3 regions of the Neobacillus sp. PS2-9 genome follow, and region 2 is predicted to be linked to each of the others. Evidence: a T-box and tRNA genes for the amino acid it is inferred to sense, from the RefSeq annotation. Region 2 holds a T-box; the other regions hold tRNA genes.
The links. The T-box of region 2 lies ahead of ileS (isoleucine--tRNA ligase). A T-box ahead of a tRNA ligase gene usually reads a tRNA of that ligase, here a tRNA-Ile.

Region 1 (7,346 bases), 1.1 Mb from region 2:
GTAACATTCGAAGATGCTGCGGCTTTGCCGACAGCCGGATATACTGCTTATCAATCCTTATTCCGTAAGCTTCCAATGAACCACATTGATACCCTTCTGATTCACGGCGGTGCTGGTGGTGTAGGTGGTTTTGCAGTTCAATTAGCGAAGTGGGCCGGTAAAACAGTTATCTCAACGGCTTCTCGCCATAATCACGAGTATGTGCAATCACTTGGTGCGGACTATGTTATCGATTATCGGGAAGAAGATGTGAAGGCGCAGGTAATGGAAGTCACCAATGGCCGTGGGGTAGATGCCGTTATTGATGCAGTTAGCCGTCAAAGTGCCACCGATTCATTGGAAATGCTCGCCTTTTTAGGACATATCGTTCATATTTCTGGTGCCCCTGATTACACACAGGTGAAGCCTTTTACCAAAGCAATTTCTTTTCATGAGATTGCGCTTGGACCTGCCCATCAATCCGGTGATCGAAAGGCACAAGAGGATTTAGGAGTGATGGGGAACGAAATGCTGGCATTATTGGCAGAAGGAAAAATTTCTTCTATGTTAAAAGAAGTAGTCACACTTGAACAAGTACCTGAAGCACTATCCCGTCTCTCCGAACGACATGTGAAGGGGAAGATTGTAGCGAAAATAAAGTAAGAAGCTGAGTTAGGCGAACAGTTGTATTCTGTTCGCCTTTAAAATTTGTGGTGTTAAATTGGATTCGCTGATAAACAGCCTGAATTCGCCGATAAACCTATGAAATTCGCCGATATGGTGTAATTTTACACTAACTATCACAGAGAAACTAACCTAAAACTACGAAAAAACAGCTATTTTTTATTAAATGCAGCCGCAGATCGACTCTGATGATACAGACTCATAGCAGAATGGGCCCCTTTTGCTATAACATCTCTCAAAATTTTTGCCATTCCCCCGCTGTATACAAGTCCATTATCTCCATTGCAAATACAAAATAACAATTGGGGAACTCATCATATTGCCCAATCATAGGCAAGCCATCATGTGTCCCACCGTAAAAGGCTCCTAAATAGTATTCTGGATATACCTCGATAGTAGGAAAAAGTTTGTTAAACTCCTCAATTAACTTATCTTTCTTATGCATAATCTTAGAATCGCGATCATCAGCATAGGTGGTATTGTCATCTAATCCACCAATAATCACTCGGTTATCTCCCGTCGTTCGCATATAAATATAGGGGCGTGCTGTCTCCCAAATAAGAGTTTGCTTATACCAATCTGTAAAGCTCTCTACCTGATTAGTAACAACTGCAAACGAGCTTGATATAACCGCATTTTTATCTTTCATAAATTCCAATCCCTCGTATCCTGCAGCAATAATGACGTGTCGCGCCTTTATGGAATAGCCATTTTCAGTAAAAAAGGTGGCACCATCTTTTTGAAATTGTTTCCCATTGATTCTTGTTTTCTCAAAGATCCGAACTCCCTTTTTCTGAGCTTCTAAAAGGAGTCCATGATTATACTTAAGTGGATTAATTTCACCATCATGATATAAATATAGAGCCGCTTCTTTTTTGAAGGGGTAGCGTTCACTAATCTGCCTCTCTGTTAGGTAATCCACTTTAAATTTATGTTTTTGCAAGTAATAGAACTCTTTATTAAGTTTATCTATCCCTGCCCGATCACTCGCATAATAGAGACTATCCCTCCTATAAAATTCAGGGTCCATATCCATCCTTTGAGACGTTCGTTCTATATCATTAATCGCTTCTTCGCACAGCTTTGTATGATGAATTGCAGTTTCCTCTCCAAAGGTATTTACTAATTCAAATAGCATTTTATCTCCCAAATACTGAATAAGAGCCGTATTTACACTTGTACTTCCCGTACCAATAATACGTTTATCGACCACTACAACATCTAGGTCTGTCTCACTTAGATAGTAGGCACATTGCGCCCCAGAACTTCCGCCTCCTATGATAAGAACATCGCAGCATATGTCTTCCTCTAAAACAGGATATGTAGTGGTATTTGGTAAGGTTGTTTCCCAATAAAACTTTCCACTTTGTAAGTCCATTTAGACACTCCTTCAAATTCAACTCGAATGCTTGTAGTATCTCCTGTGAAAAAGTAAACCATCCTTTGAAAAAAGGACATACAAAAAAGGCAAACCATACTAGTTTACCTTCTACACTCCCTCTAGGTTATTGCACCCTCCATACTCCACCGAACATCTCAAACATACCAGTCTGACTTGTTCCCTCAAGATTTAATAGGAAAGGAGTCTCTCCTTTTTCCTCTAATACCTTTTTGGCTGGTCCCTCTCCAAGTGGTGTACAGAACAATAGACTTGTGCCTGAAAGGTCTAGTTTTTGGCATCTAGCATTCATGGCAGCATCAATAAATTCCTCACACGGCTGAAGCTTTAATAATTCCCCCCACTTGGTTATGGTATTTTCTAAGTTATGAACCACAAAGCCTACACTTTTAAAAGCTGGGTTACCTATTAATTCTTGCTCTTTTAAATCTAAAAACCTCTCTTCATCAGACTTTTCCCATTCGATGAAAAATGGCATGGTAAGTTCATTGGGGTTATTTTCTAAAAATAAAAGTGACCACTTAATTATTTGCCCATCAACTCGAACCCGTTCACCAGGGAATGGACCATACACTGTACGTCCCTCTGCTTTGAGCTTTGTAGCTAATTGTTGAATCTCTCTTGTTCGAATCGCTATTTTAGCAGGACCCTCATGCCCTTGTTTTGAGAGTTTCTCCACAATTTCTGTAATCAATCGATTATTTCTTTGTTTCACCGCAATTGATAAATCTTCAATTCCTAAAAATTCAATATAGCTTAACCCAAAATAGGATAAAGAGTTATAGGTTCCCCACCATTGATGATGACCCCCATTAATCGCATGAATTCCTTTCTCGTATAAAGGTACTAGTGCCTCCTCTGGCTTTTTTAGAAATACCACTAAGTGATCGAAGGAAAATGACATCTGGAATAGCTCCTTTCTTCTTAATTAAAATTGAGCTGTTGAATAGGCAATTGGAATGTGGCTTGCATAAGATACGCTAATAACAAATATGATTAAAATAAGAATCCTAAAAAAGGGGTCGGTTGAATGAATATTTTCAATAAAATTGCTTTATTTTTTGTCATATTATACTCTGTTACCATTATCGTAAATACCTATTTAGGAGAAACTGAACGGGTACAGTCCAATGTTATTTACTTTTTAATGAATGGGTTTGCTTACATTGTATCAGCATTAGAAGTGGAAAGAGAAAAGGAACTACTCGAGGCAGCTTAAAATTTGAATTGAAATAAACACAAAAAAAGCGACTGCTTAATAGCAATCGCTTTTTCCTTTTCTAGTGGGCCTAAATGGACTCGAACCATCGACCTCACGCTTATCAGGCGTGCGCTCTAACCAGCTGAGCTATAGGCCCCTAAATGGAGCGGGTGATGGGAATCGAACCCACTACATCAGCTTGGAAGGCTGAGGTTTTACCAGTAAACTACACCCGCATATTTAGATTTAATATATCTAGAAAAATGGCGGTCTGGACGGGACTCGAACCCGCGACCTCCTGCGTGACAGGCAGGCATTCTAACCAACTGAACTACCAGACCATATTGCGGGGACAGGATTTGAACCTGCGACCTTCGGGTTATGAGCCCGACGAGCTACCGGACTGCTCCACCCCGCGACAATAAAAATATTACATTTTGTGCATACCCTTAGTTTGAAGACCGCCCCGATTTCGGAAAGCATATTCAAGCTGTGGCTCAATCGTTGCGCTGTAGATCATTCGAAGAAGCTTATTCGAACGTGCTCCACCCCGCGACAATAGAATATTGTTTTGTAAAAATATAATGGAGGAGGAAGAGGGATTCGAACCCCCGCGCGGTATGACCCGCCTGTCGGTTTTCAAGACCGATCCCTTCAGCCAAACTTGGGTATTCCTCCGTACATATATGGTAGCGGCGGAGGGGATCGAACCCCCGACCTTACGGGTATGAACCGTACGCTCTAGCCAGCTGAGCTACACCGCCAAATATAAAATTTAATTAAGGTGGAGCCTAGCGGGATCGAACCGCTGACCTCCTGCGTGCAAGGCAGGCGCTCTCCCAGCTGAGCTAAGGCCCCAAAATTATTAAATAGTTAGGACTGGTCGGGAAGACAGGATTCGAACCTGCGACCCCTTGGTCCCAAACCAAGTGCTCTACCAAGCTGAGCTACTTCCCGTTAAAGTGCGCCCTGAGAGATTCGAACTCCCGACCTTTTGATTCGTAGTCAAACACTCTATCCAGCTGAGCTAAGGGCGCGAATAAATGAAAAGTAAAGTGGTGCCGGCGAGAGGACTTGAACCCCCAACCTACTGATTACAAGTCAGTTGCTCTACCAATTGAGCTACCCCGGCATGTATTTTAAGAAAAATATATGGTGGAGGATGACGGGATCGAACCGCCGACCCTCTGCTTGTAAGGCAGATGCTCTCCCAGCTGAGCTAATCCTCCAATAATGGTGACCCCTACGGGATTCGAACCCGTGTTACCGCCGTGAAAGGGCGGTGTCTTAACCGCTTGACCAAGGGGCCACTTTAAATCTTGACGCCTTAATCGCCAAAAAATAAAGTTTAGCCTGGCAACGTCCTACTCTCACAGGGACTTTCGTCCCAACTACCATCGGCGCTGAGAAGCTTAACTTCCGTGTTCGGTATGGGAACGGGTGTGACCTTCTCGCTATTGCTACCAGACTATTTACTTTGAGGTATCGTTCCCTCAAAACTAGATAATGTAGAAGAAGTGTTTGTAAACTACGAGTTCGCTTTAAAAATTGGTTAAGTCCTCGAACGATTAGTATCAGTCAGCTCCACATGTTACCACGCTTCCACCTCTGACCTATCAACCTGATCATCTTTCAGGGTTCTTACTAGCTTGACGCTATGGGAAATCTCATCTTGAGGGGGGCTTCATGCTTAGATGCTTTCAGCACTTATCCCGTCCGCACATAGCTACCCAGCGATGCCTTTGGCAAGACAACTGGTACACCAGCGGTGCGTCCATCCCGGTCCTCTCGTACTAAGGACAGCTCCTCTCAAATTTCCTGCGCCCACGACGGATAGGGACCGAACTGTCTCACGACGTTCTGAACCCAGCTCGCGTACCGCTTTAATGGGCGAACAGCCCAACCCTTGGGACCGACTACAGCCCCAGGATGCGATGAGCCGACATCGAGGTGCCAAACCTCCCCGTCGATGTGGACTCTTGGGGAGATAAGCCTGTTATCCCCGGGGTAGCTTTTATCCGTTGAGCGATGGCCCTTCCATGCGGAACCACCGGATCACTAAGCCCGACTTTCGTCCCTGCTCGACTTGTAGGTCTCGCAGTCAAGCTCCCTTGTGCCTTTACACTCTACGAATGATTTCCAACCATTCTGAGGGAACCTTTGGGCGCCTCCGTTACTCTTTAGGAGGCGACCGCCCCAGTCAAACTGCCCACCTGACACTGTCTCCCACCCCGATAAGGGGTGCGGGTTAGAATTTCAATACAGCCAGGGTAGTATCCCACCGACGCCTCCACCGAAGCTAGCGCTCCGGTTTCTCAGGCTCCTACCTATCCTGTACAAGCTGTACCAAAATTCAATATCAGGCTACAGTAAAGCTCCACGGGGTCTTTCCGTCCTGTCGCGGGTAACCTGCATCTTCACAGGTACTATAATTTCACCGAGTCTCTCGTTGAGACAGTGCCCAGATCGTTACGCCTTTCGTGCGGGTCGGAACTTACCCGACAAGGAATTTCGCTACCTTAGGACCGTTATAGTTACGGCCGCCGTTTACTGGGGCTTCGATTCAGAGCTTCGCTCGCGCTAACCCCTCCTCTTAACCTTCCAGCACCGGGCAGGCGTCAGCCCCTATACTTCGCCTTGCGGCTTCGCAGAGACCTGTGTTTTTGCTAAACAGTCGCCTGGGCCTATTCACTGCGGCTCTTCGAGGCTATTCACCTCAAAAAGCACCCCTTCTCCCGAAGTTACGGGGTCATTTTGCCGAGTTCCTTAACGAGAGTTCTCTCGCTCACCTTAGGATTCTCTCCTCGCCTACCTGTGTCGGTTTGCGGTACGGGCACCTTTTATCTCGCTAGAGGCTTTTCTTGGCAGTGTGGAATCAGGAACTTCGGTACTAAATTTCCCTCGCTATCACAGCTCAGCCTTTACGGAAAGCGGATTTTCCTACTTTCCAGCCTAACTGCTTAGACGCGCATATCCAACAGCGCGCTTACCCTATCCTCCTGCGTCCCCCATCACTCAAACGATAAAGAGGTGGTACAGGAATATCAACCTGTTGTCCATCGCCTACGCCTTTCGGCCTCGGCTTAGGTCCCGACTAACCCTGAGCGGACGAGCCTTCCTCAGGAAACCTTAGGCATACGGTGGATGAGATTCTCACTCATCTTTCGCTACTCATACCGGCATTCTCACTTCTAAGCGCTCCACCAGTCCTTACGGTCTAGCTTCAACGCCCTTAGAACGCTCTCCTACCACTGACATCTAAGATGTCAATCCACAGCTTCGGTGTTACGTTTAGCCCCGGTACATTTTCGGCGCAGAGTCACTCGACCAGTGAGCTATTACGCACTCTTTAAATGGTGGCTGCTTCTAAGCCAACATCCTGGTTGTCTAAGCAACTCCACATCCTTTTCCACTTAACGTAAACTTTGGGACCTTAGCTGGTGGTCTGGGCTGTTTCCCTTTTGACTACGGATCTTATCACTCGCAGTCTGACTCCCACGGATAAGTCTTTGGCATTCGGAGTTTGTCTGAATTCGGTAACCCGATGAGGGCCCCTAGTCCAAACAGTGCTCTACCTCCAAGACTCTAACTACGTGAGGCTAGCCCTAAAGCTATTTCGGAGAGAACCAGCTATCTCCAAGTTCGATTGGAATTTCTCCGCTACCCACACCTCATCCCCGCACTTTTCAACGTGCGTGGGTTCGGGCCTCCATCCAGTGTTACCTGGACTTCACCCTGGACATGGGTAGATCACCTGGTTTCGGGTCTACGACCACATACTCAATCGCCCTATTCAGACTCGCTTTCGCTGCGGCTCCGTCTCTTCAACTTAACCTTGCATGGGATCGTAACTCGCCGGTTCATTCTACAAAAGGCACGCTATCACCCATTAACGGGCTCTAACTACTTGTAGGCACACGGTTTCAGGAACTATTTCACTCCCCTTCCGGGTGCTTTTCACCTTTCCCTCACGGTACTGGTTCACTATCGGTCACTAGGGAGTATTTAGCCTTGGGAGATGGTCCTCCCTGCTTCCGACCGGATTTCTCGTGTCCGGCCGTACTCAGGATCCACTCAGGAGGG
Region 2 (7,346 bases):
AAGGGTGATATCGATCTCACCAACTGGAATCGGATTACCTTCGATTTCTTCAATTCTTGAAGCAAGTCTTTTTGCTAAGTAAATGCCTCTTGTACGAATTCCTACAAGGATACATTCTTCGATACCTTTGTTTTTTTCAATAATTTGGTGTGCAATCCGTGTAAGTGCTCTCCCTATTGCTTGTTCATCAAGAACGATTGCTTTTTGATTCATGTGACACCTTCTTTTATTAAAATAGGCTTTGTTAAACTTGTCTGTTGATTTCCATTCCAGGCGCTTCGCTTTCCGTGGGTGTTTCGGCGAGCCTCCTCGGCGCTAGCGCCTGCGGGGTCTCCCCTGAACCATACTCCCACAGGAGTCTTCGCGCCTTCCACTCCAATCAATAGGGAATAAAATCACAATGTTCTTTAACCCAGCCTTAAAATAAAAAACCTCTCACCGGTTTTGGCGAGAGGTTGACGAGTTACTTTCTTAGATATAGGCATAGTAAACCTACATCATTAACCGTTCCTTCTCAGCCTCACGGGACCGAATTAAAGGGCTTATTTAACTATAGTCATCTTACTTGATTTTCATACAAGCGTCAATGTTTATTTCGTAAATTCACAAGAAGTTGCTCAAAATCTTCAGGAAGCGGGGCTTCAAATTCTAAATACTCGTTTGTTCTAGGATGTGTAAATCCAAGAATGCCAGCATGAAGAGCTTGTCCGTCTATATTAAGCGTTTTTTTCGGTCCATATTTTGGATCACCTGCAAGTGGATAACCAATATATTTCATATGAACACGAATTTGATGAGTTCTACCTGTTTCTAATTGACATTCCACAAAGGTAAAGTCCTTAAACCGTTCAATAACATGAAAATGTGTAACTGCATGCTTTCCTTTATCAACAACCGTCATACTTTGGCGCTCTTTAGGATCTCTGCCTAGCGGGGCATCAATGGTACCAAAGTCGTGCGGAATCACACCATGTACAATCGCTTTATATTTACGAGTAACCGTCTTTTCAACCAGCTGATTGACAAGACTTTCATGGGCCATATCATTTTTAGCAACCATTAAAAGACCTGTGGTATCTTTATCGATTCGATGAACAATTCCAGGCCTAAGGACACCATTAATCCCTGACAAGTCCTTACAGTGAAACATTAAGCCATTTACTAATGTTCCTGCCACGTGTCCAGGCGCAGGATGAACTACCATCCCTCTAGGCTTATTAACAACTAATACATCACTATCTTCGAAATAAATATCTAACCCTAAATCCTCAGGCAGGACATCCAACTCTTCTGGGTCAGGAATAGTAATTTCAATCCTATCGTTAAGACTACATTTATAATTAGTTTTAATGGTTTGCCCATTTACGAGGACATTCCCATCTTTAATCCATATCTGAACTTGCGATCTTGACCATTCTTCATTGAGGCTTGAAATAACCTTGTCTATACGGTCACCTTTTTGCTCTTCAAGTATGGTGTGTTCCATTTTCTCCATGTAATTTCTCCTTTGATTCTCTCTCTTCACGCAGCATCTGAATCATTAATACAACAACACCAACGACTAAAGCAGAGTCAGCAATATTAAACACTGGAAAATTGTAGGTAAAGATATAGGTGTGAATAAAGTCCACCACTTCTTTGCGAACAACCCGGTCAATGAAATTTCCGATTGCTCCGCCTAACATTAAGGCTAAGGATACACCTAATAACCATTTTCCTTTTGCTGCTTTCTGCATGTAATACATGATCGCGACAATGACAATAATTGTAATAACATAAAATAACCACATTTGCCCCTGTAAAATTCCCCAAGCAGCACCACGATTACGGTGTGAAGTAATATACAAAATATTATCAATGATAGGAATACTGTCACCTAAGTTCATTTTGCTTACTATTAACCATTTTGTAATTTGATCTAATAAAATAACAAAAAGTGCGATTAAGTAATAAAACACTAAGAAATACCCCCAAGCCTAAACTGACTTACTTCTTAAGCATTTTAGCATACTTTTTCGCGAAACGACAATGTAACATCATAAAAAAGAGGTTGAAATTGATTTTTTATAATACGTTTGCAAATATTGTGAATCCTCCAGTGACTTAAGTGTAGGTATCATGGATAATAAATCATCAGGGATTAGTTCACCTGAAATTTCACATTGACCAAAATTTCCAGCTTTAAATTTGTGAATTGCTGTGTTAATGTCTGCTAGTTCTTCTTCTAGAATGGCTGTTAACCACTCCTGCCGCTTCTTGTTCCTTAGTGAATGTTCGATTTCTTTTCTTGTTTGACGGAGTTCTAAAAACAGCTTTTCCTGCGTGGCATTCATAGTTGTTACCTCCGTGAATCATTTGTTTTATTATTTCCCTTAACCTACAAATGACCCCGGAAAACATTTGACAACGGCAACAACAATTAACGAAAAAGGGAAAATTTAAATAATAGTAAAAAGCCCCCTGCATTTCTGCATGGGGCCTTCATTTTTTATTAAGCTAAGTGTGTATAGTTTTCTTTTACTACTTCTGCACATCGTGGGCATAGGGTTTTGTGCTCTGGATCCTGACCTACTTCAGGTGTTACAATCCAGCATCGCTCACATGTTTCTCCCTCAGCTTTTGTTACAACAATAGCTGCTCCCTCAAGCTTAAGGGCATTTTCAGGGGCTTCCTCATAAGTTCCAGCCACTTCAAAACCAGAAACAATAAACAATTGCTTCATGTTTTCTTCAATCGAATCTAACAGAGCCTTTGATTTATCATTAACATATAAGGTGATTTTTGCTGTTAATGACTTACCAATCACTTTTTGATTTCTAGCTTCTTCTAGTGCTTTTAAGACATCATCACGAAGCTTCATAAATGCCGTCCATTTTTCCTCTAAAGCCTTCGCACCTGCAAGTTCCTTATACTCTGGAAGATCAGTCAATTGAACACTTTCTTCTTCAACTGCAGGGATAAATTTCCACACTTCATCAGCTGTATGAGAGAGAATAGGTGATACTAATTTTGTTAGCGCAAGCAGTGACTCGTATAATACCGTTTGAATGGCTCTGCGTTCATGATTATCTGCCGCTTCAATATAAAGGACATCCTTTGCAAAGTCTAGGTAGAATGCACTTAAGTCTAAAGTACAGAAATTATTTACAGCATGATAAATGCCTGCAAACTCATAGTTTTCATAAGCTTGGCGAACATATTTAATTAGCTTATTTAATTTAACAAGCATAAATTGGTCAACTTCACGCAGGTTTTCATAGGCAACCGCATCTGTTGATGGATTAAAGTCAGCTAAGTTTCCAAGTAAGAAACGGAAGGTATTACGGATTTTACGATATACCTCAGCAACCTGCTTAAGAATCGCATCGGAAACACGAACATCTGCCTGATAATCAACAGAGGCAACCCATAGTCGTAAAATATCTGCTCCTAACTGATTCATAACCTTCGCAGGTACAACCACATTACCTATTGATTTACTCATTTTTCTACCTTCACCATCAAGCGCGAAACCATGGCTCAAGACTCCTTTATATGGAGCTTTGCCAGATACAGCAACTGCAGTGGATAGGGATGAGTTAAACCAGCCACGGTATTGGTCAGATCCTTCTAAATAAAGATCTGCTGGGCGGACTAAATCTTCTCTTTCTAGAAGAACCGCTTGATGGGAAGAACCAGAATCAAACCAAACATCCATAATATCAGTTTCTTTAGTAAAGATTCCATTTGGACTTCCTGGGTGAGTAAAGCCTTCCGGAAGTAATTCTTTAGCTTCTTTTTCGAACCAAATATTAGATCCATGTGCGCGGAATAATTCAGATACATGATTAATCGTTTCGTCAGTAATAATCTCTTCACCATTTTCTGCATAGAAAACTGGAATTGGTACACCCCAAACGCGCTGACGAGAAATACACCAGTCACCACGGTCACGAACCATATTAAACAGTCGTGTCTCGCCCCAAGCAGGAACCCATTTCGTTTCCTTAACTGCTTCTAACAAATCTTCACGGAAGTCTTTAATAGAAGCGAACCATTGGGCAGTAGCACGGAAAATTACTGGCTTCTTTGTTCTCCAATCATGTGGATACGAGTGAGTGATAAATGATAATTTCAACAGTGCACCTGCTTCTTCTAAAGCCTGTGCAATCGGCTTATTAGCAGTATCATAAAATAAGCCTTCGAAACCCGGTGCCTCACTTGTCATCACACCTTTGTCATCTACTGGACAAAGAACGTCTAATCCATATTTCTGACCAACATAAAAGTCATCTTCCCCATGTCCAGGAGCGGTATGAACACAGCCAGTACCTGCATCAGTGGTTACGTGTTCACCCAACATCACTAACGAATCACGGTCATATAATGGGTGTGCTGCGACAATATATTCTAATTCAGCACCCTTCACTTTTTGAACAACTGTAGTATCTTCCCAGCCGATTTCTTTTGTTACTGCTTCTAAAAGTGCTTCAGCAACGAGGTACTTACTTCCATTTGCAGATACAATCACATAGGTTAGGTCAGGATGAACAGAAATCCCAAGATTCGCTGGAATCGTCCATGGTGTAGTGGTCCAAATGATGATTTGCGTATCAGTATCAAGTACACCCTTGCCGTCCTTTACCTTAAAACCAACATAAATGGAAGCTGAACGTTTGTCTTGATATTCAATTTCCGCTTCAGCTAAGGCTGATTCACTAGATGGTGACCAATAAACTGGCTTTTTTCCTTTGTAAATATAGCCTTTTTTCGCCATTTCACCAAATACTTTAATTTGTTGTGCTTCGTATTCAGGTTTTAAAGTAATATATGGATTTTCCCAATCACCACGAACACCAAGACGCTTAAATTGTGTACGCTGATTATCAACCTGCTCAAGTGCATATTTGGTACATAGCTGACGGAATTCTGCTACCGTCATTTCCTTCCGCTTTACACCTTTATTTGTTAATGCCTGCTCAATTGGAAGGCCATGTGTATCCCAACCAGGTACGTAAGGAGCATGAAATCCGCTCATTGATTTATAACGAACAATCATATCTTTTAGAATTTTATTTAGTGCATGGCCCATATGAATATCGCCGTTAGCATATGGAGGTCCATCATGTAATACAAACATTGGACGGCCGTTTGTCCGTTCCTGCACTTTCTGATAAATCTTCATTTCTTCCCATTTAGCCTGAATCTCAGGCTCTCTTTGGGGAAGATTGCCCCGCATCGGAAACTCAGTTTGCGGCATTAATAACGTATCTTTATATTCCATTTTTTCTTCCTCCTGATATCCTCTTCATATAACAGAATAGCCAATAGACAAATAAAAAAAACCCTCTCATCCCAAAATAGGGACGAGAAGGTTTTTATTCCCGCGGTACCACCCTGATAGATAATACCGGTACGTACTATCCTCTTAAGCATTCGTAACGTGAATAACACGCCTGAGCCTACTGCCCAACTAAAGGGGTTCGGTCCGGAACTCAAGGGTGATCTTCCAATTTTTCAGCCTTATCGGGCTTACACCATCCCCGACTCGCTATCTAAGCCAATGAAAAATTGTACTGTCCCTGTCATCGTCATTGCCAATCTATACAACTATCTAAAAATTATATGCTAAAAAATCCGAATTCGTCAAGTTAATGAATCTTCTTCTTGATGAATTTTTAATTCTGTTGCATCTACTTCATACTCTAATAAATGATCCCAATCATCCGTATTCAACATATCAAGCTGTGCCTCAATCAACATTTTAAAACGCGTACGGAAAACCTTTGATTGTTTCTTTAAATCCTCAATTTCAAGCGCAATTTTTCTAGCTTTAGAAAGGGACTCATTGACAATTCGATCCGCATTTTTTTCAGCCTCTTTAATGATTAGCTTTGCTTCTTTTTGAGCATTGCGCTTAACTTCTTCACCCGCTTCTTGGGCAATAACAATAGACTTGTTTAGGGTATCTTCTATGTTCACAAAATGGCCAAGACGGTCTTTCATTTCATTTAAACGTTCTTCCATTTCCTTTTTCTCTCTTAGGACTAATTCATAATCCTTAATGACCTGATCAAGAAATTCATTTACTTCATCTTCGTCATATCCGCGAAACCCTTTATTAAACTCTTTATTATGAATATCTAACGGCGTTAACGGCATTGATGCCACCTCCATACAATCTGTACATCTATATGTATTAGCAAATATTCGACATGTTTTTCGAAATTCCTGCTTTAAAATTGAATTATTTTTGCTTTCCGACAATCATTCGCCATTTATCTTTTTTGGTCTTTCCCTCAATCCTGATAATTTTCGACCTACCATATCCACGGACTGAAATCATATCACCTTCTTCACATTCGAAGGAAGGATTTTCAGTAAGTGTCCAATTCACCTTTACAAGCCCTTGTTGTATAAAGGTTTGCGATTTTTGCCTTGATAGATGATAAATACCAGAAATAACCGTATCCAGTCTCAAAGAAGATACAGTTAGATCATTTTCTTCCCATAACTTATCCGCTGAAATCTGATTGTCGATAGCTGTTTCAACTAATCTTACTCCAGCCTTGCCAATAGATTCAATATTAGTTTGAATATACGTACTTATTTCCTTCGCAGCAAAAAATTGAACCTGGCCATCCTTCATGAGAATGTCTCCAAATTTCCCCCGCTTAAGTCCTAAAGACATAAGTGTCCCCAAGACCTGCCTGTGTTCAAGAGTGACAAACTTGGTTGGATAATGGACCTCAAAAAGGGTTATTTGAAAATCCTCTTCCATAACGGTCAAGTAATCTGGGTAGATGAATGCTCTTTTCCGCTCACCTTCAAGACTTCCACCAAAAAGCTGAACCTTCACATCATTATTTTCACCAATTAAAAGCTTAAGAATATGTTGTTCCCTCGGGTCAAGGAAATCGGTCAGCTTAGGGGAGTACTGTGATTCGACCTGGTCTTTCCAATGTAATACTTGGTCAATAAAGTCCCGTTCTTCTGGTCGAAAATGTTGATAAATGTTCATTTATTAAAACACAACCTAGTATCAAAATTTAAACAAGCCACAGATAAACACTATGTAGCCCCTTGGTAGCAAAGTTTAGAACTAGAAATGCAACGATTGGAGAAATATCCATCATACCAATTGGTGGGATAATTTTCCTAAAGGGTTCAAGATAGGGTTCACAAATTCTCGCTAATATTCGTCCTATACTTGTCTCTCTTGCATTTGGAAACCAAGACATTAAGATGTAAATGATTAATGCCCATGAATAGAGTTGAATTATTTGTTGTAAAAGACCAAAAACTACTGCCATTTACATTACCACCTCGCACTTTGGTTATCTGGGTCCTGTATAAGATCAGAAATA
Region 3 (7,346 bases), 2.4 Mb from region 2:
ATATGTATTACAAAGACCAATTATAATTCCAATTGGGTGATATGCCTTCAAAAACTTTTTTATCTTTTCTGACAATTGGTGCTGAAAACCGCTATAAAGAGGCAGTTTTCAGCAATATTCAACACCAAACGACAAATAATCCATCGTGAATCGACAGGAATCTTTAAAGTTTTTTTGATTTTTTTTATAAAAAACCTTTAAAAAAATTATTTGATTTATATCACTTTAAAGGAATGAATTTTCAGAAAATCCAGTGTTATGTAAGCGTTAACAATTTTTATTCGGGATAAAAATCCACTAAATTGTTATTTTATTATAATATTTTTACGTGTTATTAAGTGAGTGATTGTTAAAATAGATTAAAGGGACCTTTTAGCTAGTGCGTGAGGAAATAGTCACGAAATGGAAAGATGGACTTTTAAAGCTGCTCTTGTAAAATCTGGGGGATCTATACGTTGTGCGATAATGTCTAGAATGTAGCAATTGGTAATGGACATGTTGTCTACGTTACCCTAATGGTTTTTTGGGCTTTGTTCGGTCACGTAAAGGTGTCTACGTGACCCATATGATTTTTTTCCTCTGCGCTCGGTCACGTAGGAACGGTCTACGTTACCCATATGATTTTTTTTCGCTGTGTTCGGTCACGTAGGAACGGTCTACGTTACCCATATGATTTTTTTTCGCTGTGTTCGGTCACGTAGGAACGGTCTACGTTACCCATATGGCTGGTTGACGTTATGTTCGGTCACGTAGGAGACATATACGTTACCCATATGGTCTTCTACGCTGTAATCGTTACCGTAAAAAATCCATCTTAAACAATCAATAATCATAATCCAGCTTCTTCTAAAAAAGAACACAAAAAAACTGATGACAATGTATCATCAGTTTTTTTGTATGACCCCTACGGGATTCGAACCCGTGTTACCGCCGTGAAAGGGCGGTGTCTTAACCGCTTGACCAAGGGGCCGATAATTAAATTATATGGCAGAGAAGAAGGGATTCGAACCCTCGCGCCGGTTACCCGACCTACACCCTTAGCAGGGGCGCCCCTTGAGCCACTTGGGTACTTCTCTACATGGCTCCGCAGGTAGGACTCGAACCTACGACCGATCGGTTAACAGCCGATAGCTCTACCACTGAGCTACTGCGGAATAATATATGGTGGGCCTAAATGGACTCGAACCATCGACCTCACGCTTATCAGGCGTGCGCTCTAACCAGCTGAGCTATAGGCCCATAATATGGAGCGGGTGATGGGAATCGAACCCACTACATCAGCTTGGAAGGCTGAGGTTTTACCAGTAAACTACACCCGCAAAATAAATGGGGCGACTGATGGGAATCGAACCCACGAATGCCTGAACCACAATCAGGTGCGTTAACCACTTCGCCACAATCGCCACAATAAAAACACTATTAAATTAAAATGGTGGCTCAGGACGGAATCGAACCGCCGACACAAGGATTTTCAGTCCTTTGCTCTACCGACTGAGCTACTGAGCCAACAAATGGCGGTCTGGACGGGACTCGAACCCGCGACCTCCTGCGTGACAGGCAGGCATTCTAACCAACTGAACTACCAGACCATATTGCGGGGACAGGATTTGAACCTGCGACCTTCGGGTTATGAGCCCGACGAGCTACCAGACTGCTCCACCCCGCGACGGTAAAAAATATTTAATTTAGAGCATGAGCCATGTTTTAAGACCGCACCGATTTCGGAAAGTCTATTCAAGCAGCGGCTCAATCGTTGCGCTGTAGATAACTCGAGAAGCATATTCGAACGTGCTCCACCCCGCGACGGTAAAAATTAAGTTTTTAAAAAATAATATGGAGGAGGAAGAGGGATTCGAACCCCCGCGCGGTATGACCCGCCTGTCGGTTTTCAAGACCGATCCCTTCAGCCAAACTTGGGTATTCCTCCGTGTTAACGATTAAATTAATGGTGGACCTTGTAGGACTCGAACCTACGACCGGACGGTTATGAGCCGTCTGCTCTAACCAGCTGAGCTAAAGGTCCAAGATCTATAAATATATCTGGTAGCGGCGGAGGGGATCGAACCCCCGACCTTACGGGTATGAACCGTACGCTCTAGCCAGCTGAGCTACACCGCCAAATATACAATTTAATTAAGGTGGAGCCTAGCGGGATCGAACCGCTGACCTCCTGCGTGCAAAGCAGGCGCTCTCCCAGCTGAGCTAAGGCCCCATAATTATAGTAAGGATGGTCGGGAAGACAGGATTCGAACCTGCGACCCCTTGGTCCCAAACCAAGTGCTCTACCAAGCTGAGCTACTTCCCGTTAAAGTGCGCCCTGAGAGATTCGAACTCCCGACCTTTTGATTCGTAGTCAAACACTCTATCCAGCTGAGCTAAGGGCGCATATTAGTTTAATAAACTTAAGTGGTGCCGAGGACCGGAATCGAACCGGTACGGTAGTCACCTACCGCAGGATTTTAAGTCCTGTGCGTCTGCCAGTTCCGCCACCCCGGCACATCTGGAGCGGAAGACGGGATTCGAACCCGCGACCCCCACCTTGGCAAGGTGGTGTTCTACCACTGAACTACTTCCGCATATGATTTAAATGGTGCGGGTGAAGGGAGTCGAACCCCCACGCCTTGCGGCGCCAGATCCTAAGTCTGGTGCGTCTGCCAATTCCGCCACACCCGCATATTCATTTAAAATGGTGAGCCATGAAGGACTCGAACCTTCGACCCTCTGATTAAAAGTCAGATGCTCTACCAACTGAGCTAATGGCTCGAAAAAGGTGCCGGCGAGAGGACTTGAACCCCCAACCTACTGATTACAAGTCAGTTGCTCTACCAATTGAGCTACCCCGGCATAGGTATAAAATAAATATGGTGGAGGATGACGGGATCGAACCGCCGACCCTCTGCTTGTAAGGCAGATGCTCTCCCAGCTGAGCTAATCCTCCATATTACAGCCTGGCAATGTCCTACTCTCACAGGGACTTTCGTCCCAACTACCATCGGCGCTGAGAAGCTTAACTTCCGTGTTCGGTATGGGAACGGGTGTGACCTTCTCGCCATAATTACCAGACCATTTATTCGACACTATTTTATTATAATGTCTTTTTCATATTTTGCAAGAGGAAATTTTAACTTTTTCATTCCCTCAAAACTAGATAATGCAGAAGAAGTTTTTGTAAACTACGAGTTCGCTTTAAAAATTGGTTAAGTCCTCGAACGATTAGTATCAGTCAGCTCCACATGTTACCACGCTTCCACCTCTGACCTATCAACCTGATCATCTTTCAGGGTTCTTACTAGCTTGACGCTATGGGAAATCTCATCTTGAGGGGGGCTTCATGCTTAGATGCTTTCAGCACTTATCCCGTCCGCACATAGCTACCCAGCGATGCCTTTGGCAAGACAACTGGTACACCAGCGGTGCGTCCATCCCGGTCCTCTCGTACTAAGGACAGCTCCTCTCAAATTTCCTGCGCCCACGACGGATAGGGACCGAACTGTCTCACGACGTTCTGAACCCAGCTCGCGTACCGCTTTAATGGGCGAACAGCCCAACCCTTGGGACCGACTACAGCCCCAGGATGCGATGAGCCGACATCGAGGTGCCAAACCTCCCCGTCGATGTGGACTCTTGGGGGAGATAAGCCTGTTATCCCCGGGGTAGCTTTTATCCGTTGAGCGATGGCCCTTCCATGCGGAACCACCGGATCACTAAGCCCGACTTTCGTCCCTGCTCGACTTGTAGGTCTCGCAGTCAAGCTCCCTTGTGCCTTTACACTCTACGAATGATTTCCAACCATTCTGAGGGAACCTTTGGGCGCCTCCGTTACTCTTTAGGAGGCGACCGCCCCAGTCAAACTGCCCACCTGACACTGTCTCCCACCCCGATAAGGGGTGCGGGTTAGAATTTCAATACAGCCAGGGTAGTATCCCACCGACGCCTCCACCGAAGCTAGCGCTCCGGTTTCTCAGGCTCCTACCTATCCTGTACAAGCTGTACCAAAATTCAATATCAGGCTACAGTAAAGCTCCACGGGGTCTTTCCGTCCTGTCGCGGGTAACCTGCATCTTCACAGGTACTATAATTTCACCGAGTCTCTCGTTGAGACAGTGCCCAGATCGTTACGCCTTTCGTGCGGGTCGGAACTTACCCGACAAGGAATTTCGCTACCTTAGGACCGTTATAGTTACGGCCGCCGTTTACTGGGGCTTCGATTCAGAGCTTCGCTTTTAAGGCTAACCCCTCCTCTTAACCTTCCAGCACCGGGCAGGCGTCAGCCCCTATACTTCGCCTTGCGGCTTCGCAGAGACCTGTGTTTTTGCTAAACAGTCGCCTGGGCCTATTCACTGCGGCTCTTCGAGGCTATTCACCTCAAAAAGCACCCCTTCTCCCGAAGTTACGGGGTCATTTTGCCGAGTTCCTTAACGAGAGTTCTCTCGCTCACCTTAGGATTCTCTCCTCGCCTACCTGTGTCGGTTTGCGGTACAGGCACCTTTTATCTCGCTAGAGGCTTTTCTTGGCAGTGTGGAATCAGGAACTTCGGTACTAAATTTCCCTCGCTATCACAGCTCAGCCTTCACGGAAAGCGGATTTTCCTACTTTCCAGCCTAACTGCTTAGACGCGCATATCCAACAGCGCGCTTACCCTATCCTCCTGCGTCCCCCATCACTCAAACGATAAAGAGGTGGTACAGGAATATCAACCTGTTGTCCATCGCCTACGCCTTTCGGCCTCGGCTTAGGTCCCGACTAACCCTGAGCGGACGAGCCTTCCTCAGGAAACCTTAGGCATACGGTGGATGAGATTCTCACTCATCTTTCGCTACTCATACCGGCATTCTCACTTCTAAGCGCTCCACCAGTCCTTACGGTCTAGCTTCAACGCCCTTAGAACGCTCTCCTACCACTGACATCTAAGATGTCAATCCACAGCTTCGGTGTTACGTTTAGCCCCGGTACATTTTCGGCGCAGAGTCACTCGACCAGTGAGCTATTACGCACTCTTTAAATGGTGGCTGCTTCTAAGCCAACATCCTGGTTGTCTAAGCAACTCCACATCCTTTTCCACTTAACGTAAACTTTGGGACCTTAGCTGGTGGTCTGGGCTGTTTCCCTTTTGACTACGGATCTTATCACTCGCAGTCTGACTCCCACGGATAAGTCTTTGGCATTCGGAGTTTGTCTGAATTCGGTAACCCGATGAGGGCCCCTAGTCCAAACAGTGCTCTACCTCCAAGACTCTAACTACGTGAGGCTAGCCCTAAAGCTATTTCGGAGAGAACCAGCTATCTCCAAGTTCGATTGGAATTTCTCCGCTACCCACACCTCATCCCCGCACTTTTCAACGTGCGTGGGTTCGGGCCTCCATCCAGTGTTACCTGGACTTCACCCTGGACATGGGTAGATCACCTGGTTTCGGGTCTACGACCACATACTCAATCGCCCTATTCAGACTCGCTTTCGCTGCGGCTCCGTCTCTTCAACTTAACCTTGCATGGGATCGTAACTCGCCGGTTCATTCTACAAAAGGCACGCTATCACCCATTAACGGGCTCTAACTACTTGTAGGCACACGGTTTCAGGAACTATTTCACTCCCCTTCCGGGTGCTTTTCACCTTTCCCTCACGGTACTGGTTCACTATCGGTCACTAGGGAGTATTTAGCCTTGGGAGATGGTCCTCCCTGCTTCCGACCGGATTTCTCGTGTCCGGCCGTACTCAGGATCCACTCAGGAGGGAACGAAGTTTCGACTACAGGGTTTTTACCTTCTCTGACGGGCCTTTCCAGGCCGCTTCATCTACCCCGTTCCTTTGTAACTCCATGTTGAGTGTCCTACAACCCCAAGAGGCAAGCCTCTTGGTTTGGGCTATGTCCCGTTTCGCTCGCCGCTACTCAGGGAATCGCGTTTGCTTTCTCTTCCTCCGGGTACTTAGATGTTTCAGTTCCCCGGGTATGCCTTCAATACCCTATGTATTCAGGTAAAGATACTGTTCCATTACGAACAGTGGGTTCCCCCATTCGGAAATCTCCGGATCAAAGCTTACTTACAGCTCCCCGAAGCATATCGGTGTTAGTCCCGTCCTTCATCGGCTCCTAGTGCCAAGGCATTCACCGTGCGCCCTTTCTAACTTAACCTAAAAGGTTTGTTTCTCTTAATTTAATAAGAGAGAAAACTAAAATGGCGATTACTCGATGTATTTACTTGACTTCTTCATTACGATTATCTAGTTTTCAAAGAACGATGTTTTGAGAGAAATTGCACTCTCAAAACTAAACAAACAAGAAACAATCAAACAAACATGTTTTGTCTGGCTCATATGTCCAGCTTATATCCTTAGAAAGGAGGTGATCCAGCCGCACCTTCCGATACGGCTACCTTGTTACGACTTCACCCCAATCATCTGTCCCACCTTAGGCGGCTGGCTCCTTACGGTTACCCCACCGACTTCGGGTGTTACAAACTCTCGTGGTGTGACGGGCGGTGTGTACAAGGCCCGGGAACGTATTCACCGCGGCATGCTGATCCGCGATTACTAGCGATTCCGGCTTCATGTAGGCGAGTTGCAGCCTACAATCCGAACTGAGAATGGTTTTATGGGATTGGCTAAACCTCGCGGTCTTGCAGCCCTTTGTACCATCCATTGTAGCACGTGTGTAGCCCAGGTCATAAGGGGCATGATGATTTGACGTCATCCCCACCTTCCTCCGGTTTGTCACCGGCAGTCACCTTAGAGTGCCCAACTGAATGCTGGCAACTAAGATCAAGGGTTGCGCTCGTTGCGGGACTTAACCCAACATCTCACGACACGAGCTGACGACAACCATGCACCACCTGTCACTCTGTCCCCCGAAGGGGAACGTCCTATCTCTAGGAGTGTCAGAGGATGTCAAGACCTGGTAAGGTTCTTCGCGTTGCTTCGAATTAAACCACATGCTCCACCGCTTGTGCGGGCCCCCGTCAATTCCTTTGAGTTTCAGCCTTGCGGCCGTACTCCCCAGGCGGAGTGCTTAATGCGTTAGCTGCAGCACTAAGGGGCGGAAACCCCCTAACACTTAGCACTCATCGTTTACGGCGTGGACTACCAGGGTATCTAATCCTGTTTGCTCCCCACGCTTTCGCGCCTCAGCGTCAGTTACAGACCAGAAAGCCGCCTTCGCCACTGGTGTTCCTCCACATCTCTACGCATTTCACCGCTACACGTGGAATTCCGCTTTCCTCTTCTGCACTCAAGTCCCCAGTTTCCAATGACCCTCCACGGTTGAGCCGTGGGCTTTCACATCAGACTTAAAGGACCGCCTGCGCGCGCTTTACGCCCAATAATTCCGGACAACGCTTGCCACCTACGTATTA

Region 1: it encodes a tRNA-Ile, which carries the amino acid that the T-box ahead of ileS (isoleucine--tRNA ligase) is inferred to sense. The anticodon was not compared.
Region 3: it encodes a tRNA-Ile, which carries the amino acid that the T-box ahead of ileS (isoleucine--tRNA ligase) is inferred to sense. The anticodon was not compared.

What each region holds. Positions count from the first base shown of each region.
Region 1 covers NZ_CP133269.1:4,739,603-4,746,948, forward strand. Annotated here, with positions in the region: gene RCG25_RS23695 (zinc-binding dehydrogenase) at 1-642, shown strand, start outside; partial or broken gene RCG25_RS23700 (NAD(P)/FAD-dependent oxidoreductase) at 816-2,041, opposite strand; gene RCG25_RS23705 (VOC family protein) at 2,169-2,966, opposite strand; gene RCG25_RS23710 (hypothetical protein) at 3,093-3,281, shown strand; tRNA gene RCG25_RS23715 (tRNA-Ile) at 3,347-3,420, opposite strand; tRNA gene RCG25_RS23720 (tRNA-Gly) at 3,426-3,499, opposite strand; tRNA gene RCG25_RS23725 (tRNA-Asp) at 3,528-3,604, opposite strand; tRNA gene RCG25_RS23730 (tRNA-Met) at 3,608-3,681, opposite strand; tRNA gene RCG25_RS23735 (tRNA-Ser) at 3,849-3,941, opposite strand; tRNA gene RCG25_RS23740 (tRNA-Met) at 3,951-4,027, opposite strand; tRNA gene RCG25_RS23745 (tRNA-Ala) at 4,049-4,121, opposite strand; tRNA gene RCG25_RS23750 (tRNA-Pro) at 4,144-4,220, opposite strand; tRNA gene RCG25_RS23755 (tRNA-Arg) at 4,227-4,300, opposite strand; tRNA gene RCG25_RS23760 (tRNA-Thr) at 4,320-4,395, opposite strand; tRNA gene RCG25_RS23765 (tRNA-Val) at 4,417-4,492, opposite strand; tRNA gene RCG25_RS23770 (tRNA-Glu) at 4,498-4,572, opposite strand; rRNA gene rrf (5S ribosomal RNA) at 4,615-4,731, opposite strand; rRNA gene RCG25_RS23780 (23S ribosomal RNA) at 4,812-7,346, opposite strand, start outside.
Region 2 covers NZ_CP133269.1:3,634,157-3,641,502, forward strand. Annotated here, with positions in the region: gene pyrR (bifunctional pyr operon transcriptional regulator/uracil phosphoribosyltransferase PyrR) at 1-213, opposite strand, end outside; gene RCG25_RS18225 (RluA family pseudouridine synthase) at 584-1,495, opposite strand; gene lspA (signal peptidase II) at 1,467-1,958, opposite strand; gene RCG25_RS18235 (hypothetical protein) at 2,037-2,333, opposite strand; gene ileS (isoleucine--tRNA ligase) at 2,492-5,263, opposite strand; T-box leader at 5,339-5,577, opposite strand; gene RCG25_RS18245 (DivIVA domain-containing protein) at 5,626-6,141, opposite strand; gene RCG25_RS18250 (YlmH family RNA-binding protein) at 6,227-7,000, opposite strand; gene RCG25_RS18255 (YggT family protein) at 7,029-7,292, opposite strand; gene RCG25_RS18260 (cell division protein SepF) at 7,298-7,346, opposite strand, start outside.
Region 3 covers NZ_CP133269.1:1,249,966-1,257,311, reverse strand. Annotated here, with positions in the region: tRNA gene RCG25_RS06200 (tRNA-Glu) at 899-970, opposite strand; tRNA gene RCG25_RS06195 (tRNA-Ser) at 986-1,076, opposite strand; tRNA gene RCG25_RS06190 (tRNA-Asn) at 1,080-1,154, opposite strand; tRNA gene RCG25_RS06185 (tRNA-Ile) at 1,163-1,239, opposite strand; tRNA gene RCG25_RS06180 (tRNA-Gly) at 1,246-1,319, opposite strand; tRNA gene RCG25_RS06175 (tRNA-His) at 1,328-1,403, opposite strand; tRNA gene RCG25_RS06170 (tRNA-Phe) at 1,431-1,506, opposite strand; tRNA gene RCG25_RS06165 (tRNA-Asp) at 1,513-1,589, opposite strand; tRNA gene RCG25_RS06160 (tRNA-Met) at 1,593-1,666, opposite strand; tRNA gene RCG25_RS06155 (tRNA-Ser) at 1,835-1,927, opposite strand; tRNA gene RCG25_RS06150 (tRNA-Ile) at 1,947-2,023, opposite strand; tRNA gene RCG25_RS06145 (tRNA-Met) at 2,042-2,118, opposite strand; tRNA gene RCG25_RS06140 (tRNA-Ala) at 2,140-2,212, opposite strand; tRNA gene RCG25_RS06135 (tRNA-Pro) at 2,229-2,305, opposite strand; tRNA gene RCG25_RS06130 (tRNA-Arg) at 2,312-2,385, opposite strand; tRNA gene RCG25_RS06125 (tRNA-Leu) at 2,408-2,496, opposite strand; tRNA gene RCG25_RS06120 (tRNA-Gly) at 2,502-2,576, opposite strand; tRNA gene RCG25_RS06115 (tRNA-Leu) at 2,589-2,673, opposite strand; tRNA gene RCG25_RS06110 (tRNA-Lys) at 2,688-2,763, opposite strand; tRNA gene RCG25_RS06105 (tRNA-Thr) at 2,772-2,844, opposite strand; tRNA gene RCG25_RS06100 (tRNA-Val) at 2,863-2,938, opposite strand; rRNA gene rrf (5S ribosomal RNA) at 2,947-3,063, opposite strand; rRNA gene RCG25_RS06090 (23S ribosomal RNA) at 3,194-6,130, opposite strand; rRNA gene RCG25_RS06085 (16S ribosomal RNA) at 6,334-7,346, opposite strand, start outside.